One region of the Vreelandella indica genome, then DNA from elsewhere that is predicted to be linked to it. Evidence: predicted binding sites of a transcription regulator. Region 1 holds the regulator's gene; the other holds the start of a gene.
The links. The regulator LexA, encoded in region 1, represses DNA repair genes until DNA is damaged. The targets are predictions, from matches to a motif close to TACTGTNTANNTANACAGTA.
Positions count from the first base shown of each region.

Region 2: V8L71_RS17315 (LexA family protein) is a predicted target of LexA. The motif match lies at 4,017-4,036, and genes of this name have one in related genera.

Region 1 is NZ_JBANSO010000017.1:55,399-62,211, forward strand. It holds gene V8L71_RS12955 (ribonuclease J) at 1-1,594, opposite strand, end outside; gene purU (formyltetrahydrofolate deformylase) at 1,825-2,679, shown strand; gene V8L71_RS12965 (energy-coupling factor ABC transporter permease) at 2,704-3,375, shown strand; gene lexA (transcriptional repressor LexA) at 3,385-4,065, opposite strand; gene V8L71_RS12975 (TetR/AcrR family transcriptional regulator) at 4,335-5,012, shown strand; gene V8L71_RS12980 (L,D-transpeptidase) at 4,990-5,526, shown strand; gene nagZ (beta-N-acetylhexosaminidase) at 5,591-6,622, shown strand; gene V8L71_RS12990 (hypoxanthine-guanine phosphoribosyltransferase) at 6,671-6,813, shown strand, end outside.
Region 2 is NZ_JBANSO010000029.1:24,979-31,791, forward strand. It holds partial or broken gene V8L71_RS17290 (IS5 family transposase) at 128-571, opposite strand; partial or broken gene V8L71_RS20770 (IS701 family transposase) at 566-1,218, opposite strand; gene glyA (serine hydroxymethyltransferase) at 1,719-2,984, opposite strand; gene V8L71_RS17305 (DUF4258 domain-containing protein) at 3,314-3,559, shown strand; gene V8L71_RS17310 (DUF2283 domain-containing protein) at 3,571-3,762, shown strand; gene V8L71_RS17315 (LexA family protein) at 4,061-4,504, shown strand; gene V8L71_RS17320 (Y-family DNA polymerase) at 4,501-5,859, shown strand; gene V8L71_RS17325 (sodium-dependent transporter) at 5,821-6,813, opposite strand, start outside.

The sequences.
Region 1 (6,813 bases):
TTTCCAGGGTAAGGGCTTCTGGCATTTCGGCGGCCATAATTTGAAGATGCACATCGGGCAGGTGCTGCATATGCTCCGCCAGCCAGTGTACCAAGCGAGGCTGCAATGCTTGGCGAAGGTCGGCCAGTGTGTCGGCGGCAATCTCATCAAGCTGATCATCCAGCCAATCACTAAAGCTATCTTCATCCAGCGGGCTGGCACCCGTCGCATCCAGCATCAAACGTCCAATGCGCGCCCAGCCCGTATCAGTCGCGGTCACCGGCAGTGCTAGGTACAAACTGCCACGACGTGCCGTACTGGCGTCTTTTACTTCCAACCCTGGGTGAGGAACCACGCTGTTTTGGCTGACGATGCAGGGCGGCTGGGGATAGCGTGCCTCGCAGCGCAGCCCTTGGTTATCAAAGCTGATTAAATCGCCATTAACTGGCGACAACGGCGCACTGATCTCTAATTGACGGGCAATTGCCTGATGCGCCTGCTGATGCCTTGCTTCGCCGTGGACAGGCATCAGGTGCTTCGGCTTAATCCATTGATAGAGTTTGATTAACTCATCATGAGCGGGGTGCCCAGTAGCATGTAACTCGGGATGGTTGATTTCGTCGTAAATACGAACACCTAACTGCGCTAAACGTTTTTTTAGCTGTTCAATAGGGCGTTCGTTGCCTGGAATGGCTTTAGCCGAGAAAATGACATTATCGCCGGGCTGAAGATCCACAAAGGGGTGGCGGCCCTGAGCAAGGCGCTGAAGCGCGGCACGGGCCTCACCCTGGCTGCCGGTGGCGATAATGACCACTTCATCCGGGGGGAGGTACCCCAGGTCGTGATTGGGTACCAGCGGCGGTAAGTCATCCATATAGCCAAGCCCACGCGCAACGCTAACCATTCGCTCCATTGAGCGCCCCATTAAGCTGATGCGACGGCCACACTGATGCGCTGCGCGCCCGATAGCTAATACCCGCGCAAGGTTACTGGCAAAGCAAGAGACCACCACACGGCCCTGACAGTTGGCGAGGGTTTTTACCAATGCTCTCGCCACATCACCCTCGCTGCCGGAGTGGCCTGGCATGGGGGCGTTGGTGGAATCGCCGACAACTAAATCGACCGGGGCCAGCGCTCTAAACTGCGCCGCGCTTACCGGTGAACCGATAAGCGGCTCAGGATCAAGTTTCCAGTCACCAGTATGTAAAACGCGATAACCACCAGCCATCATCATAATGGCACAGCTTTCGGGTATTGAATGCGTCAACGACAAGTAGCGCAGCGTAAACGGCCCGCTTTCAAGTGCCTCACCTGGTTCGATGACATGAATCGCAGCGCTGCTAAGTTGATGTTCAGCAAATTTAAGGCGTAACAGCCCCGCGGCTAATGGCGTGGCATAAATAGGACAATTCCACATCGGCCAGAGCCAAGCGACGGCGCCAATGTGGTCTTCATGGCCGTGGGTAATAAATAGTGCTTTCGGGGCTATCCCTAATGCTTTTGGTGTATCAAAATTAGGCACTTGTAGCGGTGAGTTGGGGAGATCCTGGCGAATCATCATGCCGCAGTCGACGACAATCCAGTGATCATCGTAGCCGTAGAGCGTTAGATTCATGCCAATCTCACCGCATCCCCCCAGCGGCAACATGCGCAGCGGAGGACGACGACGGGGACGAATTTGAACGCGTGAAGAGTGCATCAGTTATGAAAAGCCTAAAAAGTAGTGACTCAACTATACGGGAAGGCAGGGGCGGCTAACAATCATCCTTGGCCTTCCGATACACTATGCAACCTAAGCCGTTGGTTTGTCATAATTACCTTAGAAATAGGTCAAGAGTCGCTCACATGTCCCATTATTATCGTTTAGTTGTGTCCTGCCCTGATCGGGTAGGTATTGTGGCCCGAGTATCAAGCTTTATTGCTAAGCAAGGGGGGTCTATCACTGAAGCCAGCCAGCATTCTGATTTAGAAACGGGCTGTTTTTTTATGCGTTACGAAATCTTGGCGGATTCAGTGGGGATGTCGGTAGAAGCGCTACGTTCAGCGTTCGAGCCGGTGGCAATCGAATTCGATATGCAGTGGTCATTGGTGGATACGCAGCAGCGCCGCCGGGTGGTATTGATGGTCTCTAGAGAGTCACACTGCTTGGTAGATTTGCTTTATCGCTGGCAGGCGGGTGAGTTGGATTGCGATATTGTTGGCGTCATTTCCAACCATGACGATATGCGTTCATTGACCGAATGGTACGGCATTCCTTATCACTATGTGCCAGTCGACCCCGATAACAAGCAAGTGTCATTTGCCAAGGTGCAAGCAGAAATCGATAGTGCACGTGCTGATTGCGTCGTGCTGGCGCGTTATATGCAAATTCTGCCGCCTGACCTGTGCGCACGCTATGCAGGGCGGGTGATTAATATTCATCACAGTTTTTTACCCTCTTTCGCTGGGGCGAAGCCCTACCACCAGGCATATCAGCGCGGAGTGAAGCTGATTGGCGCCACCTGCCACTATGTTACCGAGGAACTCGACGCGGGCCCGATTATCGAACAGGATATTCATCGCGTTAGCCACTGCCATACCCCAACCGATCTAGTCCGCTTTGGGCGTGATGTTGAAAAAGCCGTTCTCGCACGCGGTTTACGCTGGCATCTTGAGGATCGGGTTTTAGTGCATGGCAACAAGACCGTGGTGTTTAGCTAACGCTCGATAATGTGAGAAGCCGCTATGTCGTTCGCACAAAGTGTACTGGCGCCCTGGGCGCTGATATTCACCTCGCTACTCTCGTTAGGCGTAGTGGTGTGGGCTCTTTGGCGGCGGCCCTGGCAAGTGCTACTGGAAGACGCTGCTCTTCAGCACCGTTGGTTAGGCGCAACGCTGGCAGTGGCGCTGATGTGGCAGCTACGCGCTCAGGCGGTCGACTGGCTAACGCTGCATCTCGTCTTTACGGTATTGATGACACTCGTGTTTAAAGCGCCATTAGCGCTGATCAGCAATATACTCATTAATGTGGCAATGGTAATTATCGGCCGCAATGAGTGGACGCTACTGGGGGCGAATGTACTGGTAACGGGCATTGTTCCGGCTGCCATTATTGGCACAGTGTGGCGGCTGGTAGATCGCCGCCTGCCGGATAACCTGATGGTGTTTTTATTTGCCTGTGGGTTTTTTGGGGCGGCGTTGGCAACATTAGGGGCAGGGCTGGCTGCCGTGCTGCTGATTATCGTGGCAGGCACAGACCCTAACGCTATCTATCTTGCCCAGGAGTATGCACGCTTCTTACCTCTACTAATGCCTTCAGAGGCGTTTATTACCGGGATGCTGCTGAGTATTCTGCTGGTCTATCATCCTAACTGGGTGGCCACCTTTAATGACCACCGCTATATCGACATGCAGTAATGACGGTGGTTAGCCCAGTGCTTGGCCATTACCGCCACGAATGACGCCAACGCCGACACCTTCGATGTCGAGTGACTGTGAACGCAGATCGATTTCAATCGGCGCAAAGTCTGCATTTTCCGCAAATAGCGTTACTTGGTGGCCCTGACGTTTGAAGCGCTTAACGGTTACTTCATCATCCAGGCGCGCAACGACAATCTGGCCATCGCGCACCCGCTCGGTACGGTGAACTGCCAATAAATCACCTTCTAAAATACCGATATCCTTCATCGAAAGGCCTCGCACACGCAGCAAATAATCGGCTTTAGGAGTGAAGTACTCGGCTGGCAGAGGGCAATAACGGTCAATATGCTCAGCAGCTAGGATAGGGCTCCCGGCGGCTACTTCGCCAATCACCGGTAGGCCAGCAGGCGAGGCTTCAATATTGGCAGCGGGTAACGCGCTTGCGGTGATGTCTACTAACTCCTGGGGCTCTTGATTGGGTAGGCGAATACCGCGTGACGTATTGCGAATAATGCGAATAGCGCCTTTACGCTCAAGCGCGCGCAGGTGCTCTTCCGCGGCGTTAGGTGAGCGGAACCCCAGTGCTTTCGCAATTTCAGCACGGGTCGGAGGGTAGCCAAATTCGCCCATGGTCTTAACAATAAAATCAAATACGTGCTGTTGGCGAGCGGTTAGCGGACGCGACATACCAGACTCCAAAAATAGTGAATAGACAGTAACAAATTAAATGTCGACTTAATCGGTAAGTGGTTAAGTATACAGTATGTTCCTCTGTCCAGTACATGTCTTGTCAACCCCCTCTCTAGAAAGGCCCCCGAATTTTTCCTAATCGTTTTAAACTAAGCTTCTACTCATATAGACAGCCATATTTCATCAGAAAATCAAGCGTTGAGCCCACCAGCGATATGGCATAGTATTTTGCTATGTTTTAAACACTCGTTTCCCCGGAGAGCGGCATGGCTCAATCTGATACGGTAACTCGAATACTCGACACCGCGGAAGTGCTGTTTGCTGAGCGAGGTTTTGCTGAAACATCGCTGCGCAACATCACTAGCAAAGCGCGCGTCAATTTAGCGGCGGTGAATTACCATTTTGGTTCCAAAAAAGCCTTAATTCAGGCCGTGTTTTCACGCTATCTGGACCCGTTCACCCAGCGTTTTCATACTGCGCTTGATGAACTTGAAGCCCAGCATGCAGGGCGCGTTATTCCGTTGGAAACGCTACTCGAAACCATGGCGACCACCGTGCTGGCTGTGCCTGCCGAGCGCAACAGTTTAAAGGTGTTTATGCGCTTGCTGGGCCTTGCCTATAGCCAAGCGCAGGGGCATCTTAGGCGTCATATTCAGCAAGAGTATGGTGATGTGTTTACCCGCTTCACCGAGTTAGTGCGTCAAGCCACGCCCGACTTGCCTGACGCGGAACGCTTTTGGCGGCTACACTTTATGCTTGGTACGGTGATTTTTACGCTTTCAGGCCTTGATGCACTGCGCGATATCGCTGAAAAGGATTATCAAGAGCAGGTCACCGTGCGGGATTTGGTTAGGCGGTTGCGCCCAGTAGTGGTGGCTGCCATGAATGCACCGTTGCCCCCAGCACTTGAAGAAGGAAAATATGCGAACGCCCAAGCTCGCTGAGCTTCCCCCTGTAGAGGACATCTGGTTGGAAATCGATACCACACAGCAGCAGCTACGCTGTTGGCGAGGGCCTAAGGTGCTGCATGAGTGTGAGATATCGTCTGGCCTCGCGGGCATTGGTGAGCACAATGGTAGTGGCAAAACACCCCATGGTTGGCACTATATAAGAGCCGCGATTGGCAGCGGGATGCCTGATAATGCGGTATTCCGTGGTCGTCGCTGGACGGGTGAGGAATTTTCTCCTGCGCTAGCTGAAGCATATCCGAAGCGGGATTGGATTTTGACCCGCATCCTGTGGCTATGCGGATTAGAAAAAGGCGTGAACCGTGGTGGACAGGTCGATTCACAGCGTCGCTATATTTATCTTCATGGTACGCCACCTGATCAGCCCATGGGCGTTGCTGCATCCCACGGATGTATTCGTTTACGCAATAGTGATTTGCTCTATATCTTTTCGTTAGCGTTACCAGGTACCCCCGTTTGGCTGCACGGCGGTCGTCAGTCGTTTGACTAATCTGTTTTGACACCGCTAGACGATCGTCTAGAATCACCGCCTCTTTTTTAATGGACCTATCACGATGACTCAACCGTTAGGCCCGGTCATGCTCGACCTTGAAGGCCCGAAATTAACGGCCGCAGAAAAGCGCTTGCTGCTAGAACCGGTGGTAGGGGGCGTTATTCTGTTTGCCCGCAATGTCGAGAACGGCTACCAAGTACGCCAGCTCTGCAGCGATATTCGACGTGAGCGTGCGGACTTATTGCTTGCCGTTGATCAAGAGGGTGGCCGCGTTCAGCGTATTAAAGAAGGGATGACGCGTCTTCCTGCCATGGCTCGCATTGGTGAATGTTATAGCGCCAACCCCGATGATGGTCTTGCGCTCGCAAAAGATGCTGGCTGGCTATTGGGCATGGAAATGGCCGCCTGCGGTTTGGATTTTAGCTTTGCTCCGGTACTGGATGTCGAAAGCGGCATCTCAAGTGTTATTGGAGACCGAAGTTTTAGCCGCGATCCCCAGCATGTGGCGCAGCTCGGCAGCGCCTTTATTCAAGGGCTCCATGAGGCTGGTATGGCCGCTGTCGGGAAGCACTTCCCCGGTCACGGCGGAGTTGCGGCAGACTCTCACGTTGCGCTGCCGGTGGATGACCGCCCGCTAGAAGTGATTAAACAACGTGACCTGGTGCCCTTTGCCCATTTGGCCGCGCCGTTAGACGGTGTAATGCCTGCGCATGTGATTTACAGTGCTTTCGATACGCGTCCTGCCGGGTTTTCCCCTCATTGGTTGGGCATGCTGCGTGAATCGTTGGGCTTCAAAGGCTGCATCTTTTCTGATGATTTAAGTATGGCGGGCGCCCACGAGGCGGGTGGGCCCAAACAGCGAGCCCAGGCAGCACTAGCGGCTGGTTGCGATATGTTGCTGGTATGCAATGATCGCGCCGCTGCACTTGAGGTGATTGAAGCCTGCCGGGGTATTGAAACCAAACGTCCCGCCAAACTGCGCTACAGCCGTGCACGGCCTGATATCGATGCCCTAAGTGCGTTGGGCAGATGGCGTCGTACCCACGCTAAGTTGGAAGCATTGGCTGATAAACCGAAACCCAATGCTGTGTAAATTCACACGACTGATGTAATTGAAGCTTTTAACCCGCCTGGAGTTTAGATGTCAAAGTTGGATAAAAAAGCCTTAGAGTCATTGGACTCAATGCGTGAATTGATGGATAACGCCGACTGCCTTATTTCTCAGCAAGAGGTAGAGCGGGCACTTGATCGTATGGCGGAAGCGATCACGCGAGATTTAGGCGA
Region 2 (6,813 bases), on a different contig from region 1:
CGGATGCGGCTCATCGTGCGTTTAACCGGTTCAAGCACAACATTGGCCATGGTGAGTTACTTCTGGCAGTGCTTAACCAGGACGAGCCTGGCGTTGGCGCCTTTCGCTACTAGGGTCTGTTGACGTTTCACATGGGCAGCCATAAAAAACCACAAGCTAAGGCCACCATGCTTTCGTAGTTTCGCTTGAGCTTGTCGTAACGCGTCGCTATGGCGCGATACGGCTTCAACCGAGCAAAGGCATTCTCTACAAGATGGCGATAGTGATATAACCCTCTGTCTAAACTGCTATTTCCTGTCTTTGAGTTGCGCTTGCGTGGGATCACCGAGTCCATCCCCTTGGCGTCGACCTGCTCACGGATACGCTCACTGTCATACCCCTTGTCAGCCACTAATGCCCCACCTATTGGCAACTCATCAATCAGCGCCTGTGCCTCAGTGCTGTCGTGTACGTCACCTCCGGTGATCCTGAAAGCAATCGGTAGTCCATAAGCGTCAACAGCTAGGTGTATCTTGCTTGTGTTGCCCGCACGGCTTTTGCCAATGGCTTCTACTTTCTCTGTGGCAGCCCCTTGGGGCCATTCGATCAGAAGCCATTCCGGTTTACGGTACTCACTCGCACCCGAACTGAAGCAAAGCGGGACGTCAGCGGCTGGTTGGTGCCTTCCCGCCACGTGACTTGTTGGAAGTCGTCAGCCCTCAGCGACTGGGCCAAGGCGTCTAACGAGACCGGATGATACTTCTCCGTCTATTGCCAGCGGGGCGGTGGACGCCAAACGCCCGACCAGCGTAGTGGTAAAGGCTTGGCGCCAGACGCCCAGACACTCAGATCTTCATGCACGCCGACGCAGTAGGTCAGTCCCCAGTCGGCAAGTTGCTCTCGCCACGCTGTTCCCTTGCCATAGGCTGCATCGGCCAACACGATGCCCGTCTTGATGCCTGCCTCCATCGTTTGACGAACCTGCTGCAAAGCGATGTCTGGCTTGGTGGCAAAGGCCACGTCGGCGGGAACGCTGGCCTAGTGACAGCGGTCGGGATTATCCGTCCAGGAGGCCGGCAAATAGAGCTGCCACGCCACCGGTAAGCTCGCCTGCTCCGTAGCGACTGACAAGATGACGGCGGCCTGGCAATTGTCTTGCTTACCGACTTCTCCAAACTATTCGGCTGACACCCACCGATGTCGGCCCTTCTTGCGGATAGCCGTATCATCGACCAAGTACTAGCGTAGGTGTGGCTGAGAGACCTGCAGAAAAAACGGGGTGCCGAGCGATAGCGCTCAAGCTTTCTTGGTAGCAGTTTGACTAGCTCCACCAACTTTTGTGCCGCTATCGGTGGGAAGTGGCAAAAGCTAAGAGTGGTAGATGCCGGTTTTGAAGCGCTGAGGGATTTCAATAGTTCTGCAATTTTGCAAAACAACACTGCAGTTTTGCAGTGCGTGATCAAGGAGAGCAAAACTAGTCACATCGAAAGTCTGCAATTTTGCAGGAAAAGCCATTTCATGAAATGTCCTGCAAAATTGCAGAGCAGGTCTGTTATATTGCAAAGCAAAAATTTTTAACTTATTGATTTTAAATAGATTTTTCGATAAGCGTAGGGTTATTAAATCTCTAACCTCTTTGAATTACCGAGCATCCAGGTGCCGAGGGTAATTGCTGCTGGTAGACGGCCTAATCGCCCAATAAGTTGGGCGATTAGGATGGAGCGAGCTACCGCGTTTGATTACTTATAAACCGGCAGCCGTGCGCAAACCTCAGCTACTTTATCCAGCACCTTCGCTTCGATGGCGCTGGTGTCTTCGCCTTTGGCCAGCACGTCCAGAATGTCGCAGATCCAGCCAGCCAGTTGGGTACACTCTTCTTCACCGAAACCGCGCGTGGTGACTGCCGGGGTGCCAATACGCAGGCCGGAGGTGACGAACGGGCTTTGCGGGTCGTTAGGAACGGCATTCTTGTTCACGGTGATGTGGGCACGGCCCAGCGCCGCATCAGCGTCTTTACCGGTTACGCCCTGCTTGATCAGCGAGAGCAAGAACAGGTGGTCTTCGGTGCCACCGGAGACGATGTCGTAACCGCGGTCGATAAACACCTTGGCCATTGCCTTGGCGTTTTTCACTACCTGCTGCTGGTAGGTTTTGAACTCGGGCGACATGGCTTCTTTGAAGCACACTGCCTTGGCCGCGATCACGTGCATCAGCGGGCCGCCCTGGCCGCCGGGGAATACGGCGGATTGCAGCTTCTTCTCGATATCGGCGTCGTTTTCGGCCGAGAGAATCACACCACTACGCGGGCCGCGCAGCGTTTTGTGGGTGGTAGACGTGACCACGTGCGCATGGGGCAAGGGGCTCGGGTAAACACCCGCCGCTACCAAGCCTGAGACGTGCGCCATATCAACCAGTAAGTAAGCGCCTACTTCATCGGCGATTTCACGGAACTTGGCCCAATCCACAATTTGTGAATAAGCAGAGAAACCGGCAATGATCATTTTGGGCTTGTGCTCACGAGCAAGCTGGGCCACTTGGTCGTAATCGATCAGCTCTTGGTCATTGAGGCCGTACTGAATGGCATTGTAGTGCTTGCCCGAAAAGCTCGGCTTGGCACCGTGGGTCAAGTGACCACCTGCGTCCAGGCTCATGCCTAAAATGGTGTCGCCGGGCTTAACCAGTGCTTGGAAAACGGCGCTGTTTGCTTGCGAGCCCGAGTGGGGCTGCACGTTGACGTAGGTAGCGCCGAACAGCTCTTTGGCGTAATCGATCGCTAGGTTTTCAGCGATATCGACGAATTCACAGCCGCCGTAGTAACGCTTGCCGGGGTAACCTTCGGCGTATTTATTGGTCAGCTGGCTGCCCTGGGCTTCGAGTACGCGGGGGCTGGCGTAGTTTTCGGAAGCAATCAGTTCGATGTGGGCTTCCTGGCGCGCCACTTCTTTTTGCATGGCATCAAACAGCACATCATCGAATCCGGCAATTGACATATCACGGCTGAACATCGGCGGGAACCTCGTAACGAGAAAGGATCATCATGGAAGAAGCGAGGCCGGTATCATAACGCAGCCTGACACTACTTTCATCGCATCCGCGTCAGGTCGTGCATGAGCGTGCTTCATGTTGTGCGAGCCAGCAAAGACTGACCGATTGGGCAATAACGCTTTTCGGTGTCATTCCGAATAGCCTCTTCTTTGTCATTGCGAGCGAAGCGCGGCGATCTAGGGTTAGTCTGCCACCGCTGCTTGAGATTGCCACGTCGCTGCACTACTCGTAATGACATGGGGAGGTAGAGCGATTATCGTAATGATGCTTAACCTAACGAGCGGCTACCATGTATTCCAAACGCTTTAATCGTGAAGTGCATATTACTCGCCACGCAAGAGAGCGTATGCAGCAGCGGGGCTTAAACGAAGCGCAGCTCAGCGAACTGCTGGAAACAGGCAAGACACGTTTTAAAGATGAAACTAGACTATGGATAGCTAAAGCGTTCGTGCAGCGCACCGACAACCTTGTTTGTGCTGCAGTGGTATTGGAAGATCAGCTAATTGTAAAGACGGTGATGCACCATTTTAATTAGGAGGAAATGTCATGAAAACGACCTATGATGAGGCCGATGATATTTTAGTGCTCCATCTATCGGAGAAGCCTATTACCAAAGAGGTTTCTCAAGATTGGCATACGCATATCAGTTATGCCGAAGACGGCTCAATTGCTGAAATTGTTATCCTTGACGCGTCAAAGCAAGGAGCTTGGCCTTTGCTGAAGAGCCACGCTGCCTAGCTCTCCAGTCGTTGGCATCTTTCACTTCTTCCAACGCCCTTCTGGCATTATGATTGCTCGCTTTCTTAATCCCCTGAGAAAGCAGCGAAGCACCTCAGGCTTCCTGCCACCGCTGGCTGAGATTGCCGCGTCGTTGCGCTCCTCGCAATGACATGGAGCGGTGTCATTCCGAATGCCCCTTCTTTGTCATTGCGAACTCAGTTAAGCAATCTCAGCACTGCCCGCCTATTTGCATTTTCTTTCACTATGAAAAATACTGTATATTCATACATACACCTTAAAAGTCAGGATGCCGACAATGCCGGGCCAGCTTTCTCATTTTACCCCCGCCTTGCCGTTAAGCGCCCAGCCGCTGCCGTATTTAACCTTTTTGGGCCGTGCTGGTTTCAGTGGTTTTCCTTCGCCTGCGCAGGATTACGAGCCGTGTACGCTGGATCTCAATGCCCGGTTGGTTAAAAACCCTACCCAGACGTTTTATGTCACCGCTACCGGTAACAGCATGGAGGGGTGGGGGATTTTTGAGGGTGACCTGCTTATCGTCGACCGCGGTATCGAGCCTCGCTTGGGCCACATTCTGGTCGCTATGCTGGAGGGCGAAGCGTTGATTAAACGCTACGCGCTTTACCAGGGAACGCCCCACCTCTGTTCCACCCATCCCCACTACCCGCCCTTGCCTCTTGAGGGCAGCGACTGTCAGCTATGGGGCGTGGTGCGCGCGGTCATCCATGAGTACGTGCGATGATTGGTCTGGTCGACGCCAATAACTTCTATGTCAGCTGCGAGCGGGTATTTCAGCCTAAGCTCGACGGTAAACCCGTTGGGGTGATGTCCAACAATGACGGTTGTGTGATCGCGCGTTCCGCCGAGTTGAAGGCGCTGGATATTCCCATGGGTACGCCCGCCTTCAAACTCGAAGGGCTGCGCCAGCGTGGCGAGATTCACCTGCTCTCTTCCAACTACGAGCTTTATGGTGATATGTCGGCGCGGCTGGCCCAACTGCTCCGCGATGCCTGCCCAGAGATCGCGCCCTACTCCATTGATGAAATGTTCGTCTATTTAGAAGGTTTCACCACCGAGCAGTGTGAAGCACTCGGGCGGAAACTGCGTCAGCGTATTCGTCGTCATTTAGGATTGCCGGTGTGCGTGGGGCTTGCCCCTACCCATACACTTGCCAAACTGGCTAATCACCTTGCCAAGCAAGACCCCCACTACGAAGGCGTTTGCTTATTAAGCGGGCAGGATCACACCACCGAGGCGCTGCTAAAGCGCACCCCGGTGGGCAGTGTGTGGGGCGTCGGGCGTCGGCTTGCCGAGCGTTTGGCGATTGGCGATATCAACACCGCCTGGGATTTGCGCGAAAGCGATGAAAAATGGCTGCGCAAACGCTTTTCAGTAGTGCTGGCCCGCACGGCGCTTGAGCTGCGCGGCACCTCTTGCCTGGAAATGAATGCGTTGGACCAGCCGCGCCAGCGCATTATGACCTCGCGCTCGTTCGGCCAACCGACCGGCGTGTTTGCCGAAGTGCACAACGCGTTGCGCCGTCACGCCCAGCGTAGTGCTGAAAAACTGCGTGAACAGGGCAGCATGGCCCGAGCGGTGATGGTGTTTCTAAACACCAACCGCCACCGCCGCGACCAGCCGCAATATTTTCCTCAAGCGCTGATCCCCCTACCCTCGCCCAGCGACGATACGCGTGTGATTCTTGATGCCGTACGCCAGGGGCTTGAGCAGATTCACCGCCCCCGCTTTCGGTTCATGAAAGCCGGTGTGATGCTGCTCGATTTGGTCGATGCCAAAGAGCACCAGCTTTCGCTGCTGCATCCCCCGGCCCGTGATCGCCATCCGTTTTTGATGGCCACGGTCGATCAGATTAATCAGCGTATGGGGCAAGGCACCATCAGCTTTGGCATGACCGATGCGCCAGCTGCCTGGCAGCTACGCTGTGCTCACCGTTCCAACCGCTTTACCACGCGCTGGGATGAGCTGATGAAAGTGGGCACTCACCCCGGCGCGGTGGCAGCGGCCGAGGCGAAGGAGCAACAGCGCAAGCAGCAAACGCTAGCCAGCGCGAAGCGCGTGACGCAGCCGCGGGCTTAAGGTTTCCCCAAGCGCCGCCATGACCACCAGTATCGCCAGCAGCCACGGCCAGTGCGCTGCAAAAGAGACCTGATAAACACCCAGCGCATCGACAAAAATCACCACAATGCCGAGCGGGCTAACGTAGCGCACCATGGCCAGCCATAGTGCATAAGGCAGCGGCGCAAGGCCGAGTTCATCGCGGAAGGTGTCGCTTTTCAATATAAAGCCCGCCAGCAGCACCATGCCCAGGCCGCCCAACGGCATCATCCAACGCGAGGTCAGGTAATCCAGCCAGTCGAAAAAGGTTTTGTCTGCCAGCGTCCAATCCGCGCCCAGATTGAATGACAGCATCGCCAGGGTGCTGATCAACCACAGCACAATACCCGTGCCCCAAGCAGCTGCCGGGCGCGAAATGCCTTTGTTATCGCACAGCCAGGAAACCGTAGCCTCCACCATGGAAATGGCAGAGGTCAACGCGGCCATGGAGAGCATGAGGAAGAACAAAATGCCAAACAGCGTGCCCAGCGGCATCGCCTGGAAGGCCAGGGGCAGGCTCATGAAAATAAGCCCTGGGCCTTCGCCGGGGTCCATGCCGTTGGCGAAGATCACCGGAAAGATCGCTAGCCCCGCCATCAGCGCCACTACCGTATCCGCCACGGCCACACTGACTGTGGTGCGGCCAATGGAAGCACCCTTGGGCAGGTAGCTACCGTAGGTAAGAATCGCCCCGGAGGCCAGTGAGAGGGTAAAGAAGGCATGCCCCAGCGCTGCCAGCAGCCCTTCGCTGGAGAGGCTGCCCGCGTTGAACGAAAACAGGAAGTTAACCGCCGCGCCAAAGCCACCGGAAAACAGGCCAAAGCCAATCAGGATCACCAGCATGATTACCAAGCCGGGCATCATCCAACTGACACTCTTCTCGATCCCCTTCTGTACGCCCTTGCCCACAATCAGCATGGTGAGCAGCGTCACTAA